One region of the Phyllobacterium ifriqiyense genome, then DNA from elsewhere that is predicted to be linked to it. Evidence: predicted binding sites of a transcription regulator. Region 1 holds the regulator's gene; the other holds the start of a gene.
What was found. The regulator PhoB, encoded in region 1, activates phosphate uptake and scavenging genes when phosphate is short. The targets are predictions, from matches to a motif close to TGTCATNNANCTGTCAT.

Region 2: the regulator PhoB is predicted to act here: its motif matches at 1,997-2,013, upstream of QFZ34_RS17365 (esterase-like activity of phytase family protein).

What each region holds. Positions count from the first base shown of each region.
Region 1 is NZ_JAUSZT010000003.1:743,947-749,391, reverse strand. It holds gene pstA (phosphate ABC transporter permease PstA) at 1-483, shown strand, start outside; gene pstB (phosphate ABC transporter ATP-binding protein PstB) at 498-1,313, shown strand; gene phoU (phosphate signaling complex protein PhoU) at 1,337-2,065, shown strand; gene phoB (phosphate regulon transcriptional regulator PhoB) at 2,082-2,768, shown strand; gene QFZ34_RS11170 (ABC transporter ATP-binding protein/permease) at 2,931-4,784, opposite strand; gene QFZ34_RS11165 (chloride channel protein) at 4,951-5,445, opposite strand, start outside.
Region 2 is NZ_JAUSZT010000003.1:2,000,539-2,005,983, reverse strand. It holds gene QFZ34_RS17370 (NAD-dependent epimerase/dehydratase family protein) at 1-500, shown strand, start outside; gene QFZ34_RS17365 (esterase-like activity of phytase family protein) at 571-1,929, opposite strand; gene QFZ34_RS17360 (polysaccharide deacetylase family protein) at 2,209-2,958, opposite strand; gene ppdK (pyruvate, phosphate dikinase) at 3,033-5,445, opposite strand, start outside.

The DNA.
Region 1 (5,445 bases):
GCGATGTTCCTGAATTTCTTTGACCTTCCACGTTCCGCCCCTTTGGTTGGCGGGCTGGTGCTGGCACTGTTGGTAATGCCGACAATCATCATTGCATCGCGCGCTGCACTTCGCTCCGTACCTCCTTCAATCAAGGAAGCGGCGCTGGGCGTCGGTGCATCGCATCAGCAGGCCATCTTCCACCATGTGCTGCCTCTGGCCATGCCCGGCATCATGACCGGCACGATTATCGGCATGGCGCATGCTCTGGGCGAAACGGCTCCGCTGCTGATGATCGGCATGGTCGCGTTCATCGTCGATATTCCTGGTGGGATAACCGACGCTTCGACGGTGCTGCCGGTGCAGATTTATCTGTGGTCCGACCTTCCTGAAGTCGCCTTCCAGGCAAAGACCGCCGCAGCCATTCTGGTGTTGCTGGTGTTCCTATTCGTGATGAATGCTGCGGCGATCATGCTGCGCCGACGTTTTGAACGTCGCTGGTAATGAGGTACAAGGACATGAACATGTTATCCGAAGTTGATGTGGAAAAGAAATTGCATAACTCCTCGAACCAGCCTGCGATAAAGATGAAGGGCGAAAACGTCTCCGTATTTTACGGAGCCAAACAAGCGCTCTTTGAAGTCAGTCTCGATATCAGGGAAAAGGAAGTCACCGCGCTTATCGGACCATCGGGTTGCGGCAAGTCGACTTTCCTGCGTTGCCTGAACCGCATGAATGATACGATTTCGATCTGCAGGGTCACGGGCAATATCACGCTTGATGAGCGCGATATCTATGATCCCAAGATCGACGTGGTTCAGTTGCGCGCCCGTATCGGCATGGTATTCCAGAAGCCAAATCCATTTCCGAAGTCGATCTTCGAAAATGTTGCCTATGGCCCGCGCATTCATGGTCTTGTCAAAAGCAAGAGTCATCTCGACGAAATCGTGGAAAAAAGCCTGCAGCGTGCAGGCCTGTTTGCGGAAGTGAAAGACCGTCTGCATGAATCTGGCACCGGTCTTTCCGGCGGACAGCAGCAGCGTCTTTGCATCGCGCGCGCCATTGCGGTCAGCCCGGAAGTGATTTTGATGGACGAGCCTTGCTCGGCGCTTGATCCTATCGCGACGGCAAAGGTTGAAGAACTGATCGACGAATTGCGCCAGAACTACACGATCGTCATCGTCACACACTCAATGCAGCAGGCGGCACGCGTGTCGCAACGCACGGCAATGTTCCATCTTGGAAATATTGTTGAAGTCGGTGACACTGAAATGATGTTTACCAGCCCTACCGAAAAGCGCACGCAGGACTACATTACCGGACGTTTCGGTTGATCTCACGGGAAGAGGGTTAGACAATGACTGACACAGCACAACACACCGTCCGCTCTTATGACGATGAACTGAAGTTTCTGACGCACAAGATTGCAGAGATGGGCGGACATGCGGAGCGCATGGTCGAACAGGCTGTGTCGGCCATGGTCAATTCGGACAATGCGCTTGCCCAGCGCGTGATCTCTGATGACCTTATCCTCGACGCCGGTCAGCGCGAGATTGACGAAAAGGCGATCACCATCATCGGCAAGCGCCAGCCAATGGCGATCGACTTGCGCGAAGTAATCGGCACGATCCGCATTTCATCCGATCTTGAGCGTATCGGCGATCTTGGCAAGAACATTGCCAAGCGTGTCGTAGCTGTCAACGATACGCGCCAGACGCTCTCTGTCTATCGCGGCCTGCAGACCATCGCAGAACTGGCATTGACACAACTTAAGGATGTTCTCGACGCTTATGCGACACGCTCGGTGGCACAGGTCAATATCGTCCGTGAACGCGATGATGAGATTGATGCGCTTTACACGTCGCTGTTCCGCGAACTCCTGACCTATATGATGGAAGATCCGCGCAATATATCCGCTTGCACGCATCTTTTGTTCTGCGCCAAGAATATTGAGCGCATCGGTGACCATGCCACCAATATCGCCGAGACGGTCTATTACATTGTAACGGGAACACAGCTTCCGGCGGAACGCCCGAAGGAAGATCAGTCGCATACCGTTATTCTTGACGAGCCAGTAACGCCATAATTGCCGGAAGCAGACCATGCCTATAGCTCCCAGAATCACAGTCGTTGAAGACGAAGATGCCCTCAGTGTTCTCCTGCGTTATAATCTGGAGGCAGAAGGCTATATTGTCGAAACCATCAGCCGTGGTGACGAAGCCGAAATCGCCTTGCGCGAAAAGGTGCCGGATCTGCTGATCCTCGATTGGATGCTTCCAGGCCTTTCCGGTATTGAACTTTGCCGCCGCCTGCGTGCTCGGCGCGAGACAGAAATCCTGCCGATCATCATGTTGACCGCGCGCGGTGAAGAAAGCGAGCGTGTTCGCGGTCTTTCAACCGGTGCGGATGATTACATGGTCAAGCCGTTCTCGACACCGGAATTGCTGGCACGCATCAAGTCCATGCTACGCCGGGTCAATCCAAGTCTCTTGTCGCATGTGTTGAGCTTTGGAGATCTGAAACTTGACCGCGAACAGCACAGGGTTTTCCGCAAAGAGCGTGAACTCAAGCTCGGACCGACAGAATTCCGCCTGCTGGAATTCCTGATGCAGTCTCCAGGCCGGGTGTTCTCGCGCGGACAGCTCCTGGACAATGTATGGGGCGCGGATATTTACGTCGATGACCGCACGGTTGACGTGCATGTTGGCCGTTTGCGCAAGGCAATCAATATTGGCAGATCGCTTGATCCGATCCGGACCGTGCGCGGTGCAGGCTATTCCTTCGGATAGGATTAAAGCGCGTTTTTCTTTATCGAATTTCTGTCTCGGCCGGGAACAGAATCGGCGTTATATGAGCCAATTTGCGCTAGAGATGGCTTGCGCAAATGACCGGTAGTCTCATTTAAACAGAACTGCTTCTACCGGACAAAAAGCGCGGTGTTCCGAAAAGGGCTATTCGGCGGCAATCAGCGGGAAGTTTGTTGTTGGTAGCGGATCTGGCTCGACCAATGTCTCCAGAAGTGGCCGTTGGATAGCTGTGCCGCCATTGATCTCCAAAATATGCGTATAGAAGTTTTCGCCGGAAACCGAGCGTGGCGCTTCGATCTCATGCATCACGCTGATAACGGTGGTTCCGGCACAATGATCCTTGATGGCCTGATGGAAGGCGATCTTGGAGTCCGGGTCCAGCGCGCCGGTTGCTTCATCAAGAAACAAAACCGCAGGCTTGTGCAGCAATATGCGCGCAAGCACCAGTTTCTGCTTCTGGCCACCCGACAGGAGCTGGTCCCAAGACGTGCCATCGCGGCATTCTTCACCAAGGTTTTCAATAAAGTCGCCCATGCCGGCGCGGTGCAGGGCGGCCGCAACGGAGGAATCGCCAAAACGGCTTTCATCCATTGGGAGGCATACGAGCTGTTTCAGCGACACGCCGGGAAGTTTGACCTCCTGCGCCGCATACATTGTTGCCGCATCTTTCGGGTAAAAGATTTCACCACGGCCATAGCCCCAAAGCCCGTTCATTGCTTTGAGCAAACAGGTTTTTCCACTACCGGAATCACCCTTGATGTAAGCCCATTGGCCCTTGCGCAACCGCATATTTCCAAGTGTGAGAAAAGCTTTGGCCTCGCTGTCGCGATGCATCAATTCAAGTCCCCGCACCGAGACGCCAAAGGCTTCATGCTGTGTGGCAAATTTGAACTCGCTGACACCTGTGGACCGATAATATTCCGAGGGCTGGCTGACACGCTCGACCGCTTGGGCCAATTCGGTAACGCGCCGTGCATTTGCCTTCAAATTGGCAATTGCGGGCATGACATGGATAAACCAGGAGCATTCATTGATCATCGAACCAACAAGCTCGGAACCGGTAATATAGTTCTTGAAGCTGATGGTATTACCCATATAGGGCAGAAGACCGGGTATATAGGCGACAATACGGGCGGAAAAGAAATTGTAGATCGAGGTGAACGACATATAGCAGGCATCGAACACATTGAAACGCCCCCAATTATTGTCGACGCTTCTGTAGAGCTTGTCATTTAACGACTTTTGAACAGTCTCGCCATTGGCAGCGGCAACCTGAAAGCTGCGGCGCAACAATGTGGTCAGCTCACTTCTGTAACTGCCTTCGGATTGCTGCATGGCGAGGGTGAGTTTTTCAAGAGCGCGGCCAATACGCATAGCAATCCATGTGCTGACCGGCACGTAGAGCGCAATGGCCGTAAAGGCCAGCGTGGCACTGCCATAATCTCCAAGAAAATCAAGGCCGGGTATTGGCGTTGAAAGTTCAATGAGTTTCTGGCCCACGAAAAGAATGGACATTGTGACGCCCAGCACGCCCATGGCCAGGCCAATGGCGCCGCCGGTCATTCCCTTGATGGATTCCTGAATGCGCTGGTCGATATTGTCGGGAGTCTGCTCCGCCGAACTTCCCTGCTGCAAATGATAATGTGTGTGCTGTTCATCAAGCAGCGCCTCACCGAAGCGGCCATTGAGCCAGCCGCGCCATTTACGATGCAAGGTTGTCGAAAGGAGATGACGGACACCGATGAAGCCAATTTCCTTGACTGCAACAATTGCAACGAGAATACCGGCATTTGCGAGGATCACATTGAGCGGATTAACGACAAAAGGGTCGTGTATATCGACCAGCGAGTTGATCAACTCGCCCGACGCCATCGCCATCCAGACGCTGGCCTTGCTGGCTGCGGCGGTCAAAAGCGCAATGGCGATTGTCAGCGTCCAGGCTTCAACCCAGCGCTCGGAGGTCCAGTACGCCCTAAGCAGTCCCCAGAAGCTGCACATTGATGCCAATGCGGAGTTTCCGTTGACGGGAGATGATTTCCCAACTGACTTGGTGCCTGATTGCAAGAGATTGCCCCGGTTTGATTCCAATTACAGTAACACAATGTTACGCATTGCAACAAACCGTGGTTAAAATGGGGTTAAAATTTGCGAATATGATGAGCGATCAGATTTCGCCGGACACGTGTCGGCGTTGCCGGTCGAGCTCTTCACTGTATCGCCGCAGCGTGTGGCTTTCGCTCAAAAGCCCGACGACCTTCAGTTCCACAATGTCATTAACGACGGCCAAAGCTTCGGCTTCGGCATTGTCGAACAGGCGTACGGCCTGTCGCGCATTCATTTGCGGTTGTAGATACTCACCCTGATATTTGATCAATGGGCCAATAGGTTGCGCTTCATCGGTTGTCTCCGTGATGCCTGAATGCGCTTCCGCAACGATTATGATGCCGACATATTTATTCTCATCGCTGACAATGATGACACGCTGCGTTGAGCCGAGCGGAAACTCCTGACGGAATTCGCTGATCCTCATCTTGTCGGAAGCCGTGCGCACATCTGTACGCATCAGCTTGGCCACTGTCAGATTGCGAATCCAACCCACATCGTGGGCGCTACGGATGCTTTCACCCCGCAAGTGAAAGCGCCATGTGGCAAAGGAGTA
Region 2 (5,445 bases), 1.3 Mb from region 1:
AAAGCATTTATCACCGAACAAAACTTGAGGCCGAGTGCTTTCTGGAAAACATGACCTCTAGCGAATTGGCCGTGAGGGTTCTGCGCATGTCCCGCTCCTTTCCGGAACCGGGCGATGTAATGGCTACATACAGGCTGCATCGCGGCATTGATATTCGCGACGTGGCTGACGCCCATTTGGCCGCGCTGACAAATGGCGGAGCAAATTTTCAACGCTACATTATCTCGGCGGCAACGCCTTTTACAAAGCAGGACTGTCAAGCACTGGCGATTGACGCAGCTTCCCAGATCAGATTGCGCGCGCCAGATCTTGCCGACGCATTCGAGCAGCGAGGTTGGAGCCTTCCGAACTCCATTGATCGCATATATGATTCCAGCCAGGCTGAACGCGCTCTTGGATGGCAAGCGCGCTTTGGTTTTGGCGAAGTGCTGGCACAAATGGACCGGCGCAGTCTGGAAATCTTGCCTGCGGGCGCTTTGATCAGCAGAAAAGCGGAGTAGACTTTGCAAAGCGTTGCGCTGGAGGATTGATCGCTTAAATCTCGCGACCAATCCCCAGCAGCAATATCTATTACTTCGCTTTCAGCAGGTCGCCGACTTCCAGAATGACGAATTCATTGTCATCCGCCTTGTCGACCGCGCGGCCTGCGGAGAATGGCAGATTATTGTCATTGCCGACGATGATGTGGCTATCGTCTACAATATCGACATTTTCAATGGTGACAAAAGGCATATCGTAGAAGCCTTCGCCGCCGCCTTGACGTTTCTTGTTGTCGGGATCAGCGATTTTTAGCAAATCGATATATCCGATCTTGCGCACCGCCTTATCCACATTCGCGTCGCTCATTTCGATCTTGTAGATGCGCTTGTGCTTGGATGGTTTGTCAAAGCAATCGGGCGTTGGCGCCTTGGGGTCAGCGCAAGCCTTCGCGGCAGTTCCCGCGCCATTGTCACGCTCGATTACCAGCGCCGTTGTCGCATCGATCATGTTGAAATCGCCAATGGCCTCGCCACCTGCAGAAAGGGGATAAAGCCAGCTGCGGCCCGTCCAGTTTTTGGACGAAATATCGAATTCAATTACCCGTAATGCGGGCTGGTCATCAACCTTCTCAACAGCGCCGTCGTCCCCGAAAAGCGGACCTTCAAGCAGTGCATATAATTTGGTGCCGTCTTTTGATTGCGCCAAGCCTTCATAACCGCCGGAGCGTTTCAGATTAAAAGCCGGATTTTTGAGCGTCGGATTGGCTGGTAGCGTGATTGCAGGATTATCCGGCGAGCGAACATCCTTGTCGCCAACCTTGGTCGCGACGACATCCGTAACCTTGCCATCCATTGTTACCTTGATCAAATATGGGCCGAACTCTTCGCCCAGCCAGAAACCATCGGCAACCGGCTGGATGGATTCAATATCGAGATCGCTGCCCGTCAGGTAGCGTGTGTCGCTGGCCTCCATGACAATGGGGAAAGGCACTTTCTTGTCTGGGTCAGTCAGGAAAATCGTCTGCTTGCGCTCGACTGTTCCCTTGTCCCAATCAAACGCCAGATGGTGCAGCATCAACATTGCATCGACCGAATTCAGCTTCGTTCCAAAGCCATTATCCGACAATGACCAATATGTTCCATCGCCAATCGCCTTGATGCCGGAGAAGCCCTGCAAAGGTTGTCCATCAAAGGGTAATGACAAGCCGGTCAGCCTTACCCCATCCTTGCCCGGCACTGTTCCGAGTTCCACAGCGCGCTTGCGATCAGCGGTTGTAAACTTGCCTGCATGAGTCAGATGTTCCGGCGCGTTTTCCGGTGCCTTCACCATTGTGTTGGCAGGAAGGATCGCATGGGAAACGAGTTTGGCGGGAAACTCCTGTTCAGCCGCCAAGGCCGGCAATGCCATCATGGCGGTGGTAAGAAACAGAGCAGCGGAAATTGAGCGCATGGAGCATCACCATCAAGTTTGAAGTAAAAGTGTCCAGCAACGCTTAGGTGCTCTATGTGTCCGTGATTTTATGGTTTCATGACATCCTGATGAAGGAGAGCACGCATCGTGAAGTTTGGAGGAGTAACCCCGATATTGTGATGAAACGGGCAAAAATTCTGATGGAGAACGGATTCAGGAACCGGATCACCGCAAAATTGATGAAACTTGCCGAAGAATCGCCGATTCTTCCCCAAAATTCTCTACTTCGAATTGCAATTTGATTGCGTTAAGTTGCAATCAAGCATTTGGAGTGCCTGGCTTCTCACTTTCAATCACATCGTTCAGCCGAACGAAACGGAAGCCTTTTTGCTTCAGTGCCAATATGCCTTTTACCACCCCGGCCCCTGCCGCCCGACTCGGCTGATTGATATGGGCGATGATGACATCGCCGTCTTTTGCGGCGGAAATCCGCTGCTCCACTTGGCCCGCAAGCAAGGATGCCCCCATGTCGGCATTGAGCGAATATCCTGCAACCCGGTACCCCATTTCATGAATGAGTTTCACTGCATCGTCGCTATAGCGAGCAGTCGCGTCGCGGTACCAGACAGGCTTTCCGGCGGTGGCGATCTGCATCGCATTTACACCACCTTCAATCTCAGATCGTATCGCGGGCAATGATCCGGCGGTCTTCAATCCAAACATCAAAGGCTGGTTATCGATGGCCGGAACATGGTTAAGCCCATGATTTTCCAATTCAAAAAGTTCTGGATGCGCCTTCATGATTGCCACCGAAGCAGCATTGCGCTTCAACCATCGGCCAGTAACGAAAATCGTTGCAGCGATCTTGTTCTCCACCAAAAAGCTGAGAATTCTCTGATCAGTCTGGCCTGAACAGGCGTCAAGAGTGAGCGCGACCTGCGGCGCCGCAGCTCCGCCCTTTGCAATGTAAAGTTGTGGCTCGACAAAATGCGGATGGTTCCCCGCATTGGCAGCAGTTGCTGCGAGCGCGATGGAACATGTGACTAGAACTGTGGTGATAAAACGCATGATATATTGCCGCAAGACGAGAGAACCTGCGGCGAACAGCACTTGGAACTAAGCGGAATTATGGCAATAAGCCTTTATTTTCCTTTGGTTTTTGCTGATGCCTGCGCCGCGGCAAGCCGGGCAATCGGCACCCGGAACGGTGAACAGGAAACATAGTCCAGTCCTACCTGATCGCAAAAATGGATCGATGCCGGATCGCCGCCGTGCTCCCCGCAAATTCCAAGTTTTATGTTTGGCCGGGTTGCCCTGCCTTTTTCCGCGGCCAGCTTCACCAGTTCGCCTACGCCATCCACGTCAATCGACACAAATGGGTCCTGCTCAATGATACCCTTGAGCTGGTAAGTCATCAGGAACGAAGATGCATCATCGCGGGATATTCCGAACGTCGTCTGGGTCAAGTCATTGGTTCCAAACGAGAAAAACTCGGCAGCCTCCGCAATTGAATTGGCACGGATCGCGGCTCGTGGCAGTTCGATCATCGTACCCACAAGGTAACTGATCTTGATTTCAGTCTCCTTCATCACATCCGCCGCAACCGCATCGATCCGCGCTTTCACAAAATCCAATTCAGCTCGAAGACCGACGAGCGGCACCATGATTTCCAGCTCGACCGGTGCGCCAGTCAATTTGGCAGCTTCCACCGCCGCTTCGAATATGGCGCGGGATTGCATCTCGGCAATTTCCGGGTAGGAAATTGCCAAACGGCAACCGCGATGTCCCAGCATGGGATTGAATTCATGTAAGGATTCTGTTCGCTCCCGTAATTTGTCGGAGCTGATCTTCATGGCTGCCGCGACTTCGGCGATTTCCTCGTCTGTCTTCGGCAGGAACTCGTGAAGTGGTGGATCAAGCAGGCGAATCGTTACGGGCAGGCCGTGCATAATTTCAAATAACTCAATGAAATCAGCGCGTTGCATTGGCAGCAGCTTATCCAGAGCAGCGCGTCGGCCCTTCTCGCTTTCTGCCAAAATCATTTCGCGCATGGCAATAATGCGCTCGCCTTCAAAGAACATATGCTCCGTTCGGCATAGGCCGATCCCCTCGGCGCCAAAGGAACGCGCCGTACGGGCATCATTGGGAGTTTCGGCATTGGCGCGCACTTTCATGCGGCGAGCACCATCTGCCCATTCCATGATCTTGCCAAAATCGCCCGACAATTCAGGTTGAAGCATTGGCACAGCGCCCTTCAAAACCTGACCGATTCCCCCGTCAATCGTAATGATATCGCCCTTTTTGAGGGTAACGCCCATAGCGAGCAGTGTCTCGTTTCGATAGTCAACACGAAGCGCCCCAGCGCCTGAAACGCAGGGTTTCCCCATGCCGCGCGCCACCACGGCAGCATGACTTGTCATGCCGCCGCGTGTGGTCAGAATTGCTTCTGCAGCATGCATGCCGTGAATGTCTTCAGGGCTGGTTTCAATACGGACCAAAATGGCCTTGCGGCCCTCTGACTTCAATTGTTCCGCATCTTCCGACGAGAAGACAATCTCACCAGTAGCCGCGCCAGGCGATGCGGGAAGACCCGTTCCGATAACTTCGCGCTTAGCCTTCGGGTCGATTGTCGGGTGCAGCAATTGATCCAAAGATGCAGGCTCAATGCGCAAAACAGCCTCATCGCGGGATATCAAACCCTCATCCGCCATCTCAACTGCAATCTTCAGCGCAGCCTTGGCGGTGCGCTTGCCGGATCGCGTCTGCAACATCCACAATTTACCATTTTCAATAGTAAATTCAAGGTCTTGCATGTCCGTGTAGTGTTTCTCAAGCTTGTCCGAAACAGCGCAGAATTCGGCAAATGCTGCCGGCATGATCTTTTCCAGAGAAGGTTTGTCAGAACCCGCAGCGATGCGTGCTTCCTCGGTAATATTTTGCGGGGTGCGGATACCTGCCACGACATCTTCGCCCTGTGCATTAACCAGGAATTCGCCGTAGAGCTTCTTTTCGCCCGTAGACGGATTGCGCGTGAAGGCTACGCCAGTAGCGGATTTATCGCCCATATTGCCAAATACCATGGCTTGGACGCTGACAGCCGTACCCCAGCTTTCAGGTATGTTATGCAAACGCCGGTAGGTGACGGCCCGCGCATTCATCCAGCTTGAAAAGACCGCGCCAATAGCGCCCCAAAGCTGCTGTTCAGGGTCTTGAGGAAAAGGCTCTTCCAGCTCTTCCTCGATCTTGGCCTTGTACTGCGCAACGACATTTTTCCAATCGTCGGCAGTCAGCGCAGTGTCGACATCGTGGCCCAAATTGGCCTTGGCATCCTCGAGTATCTCTTCAAAAACTGAATGATCCAGCCCCATGACAACATCAGAATACATCTGAATAAAGCGGCGATAGCTGTCATAGGCAAACCTTGGGTCGCCTGTTTCCTGGGCAATTGCTTCCACGGTTTCGTCATTGAGCCCGAGATTAAGGACCGTATCCATCATTCCAGGCATGGAGGCGCGTGAGCCGGAACGCACTGAAACCAGAAGCGGCTTCTTGCTG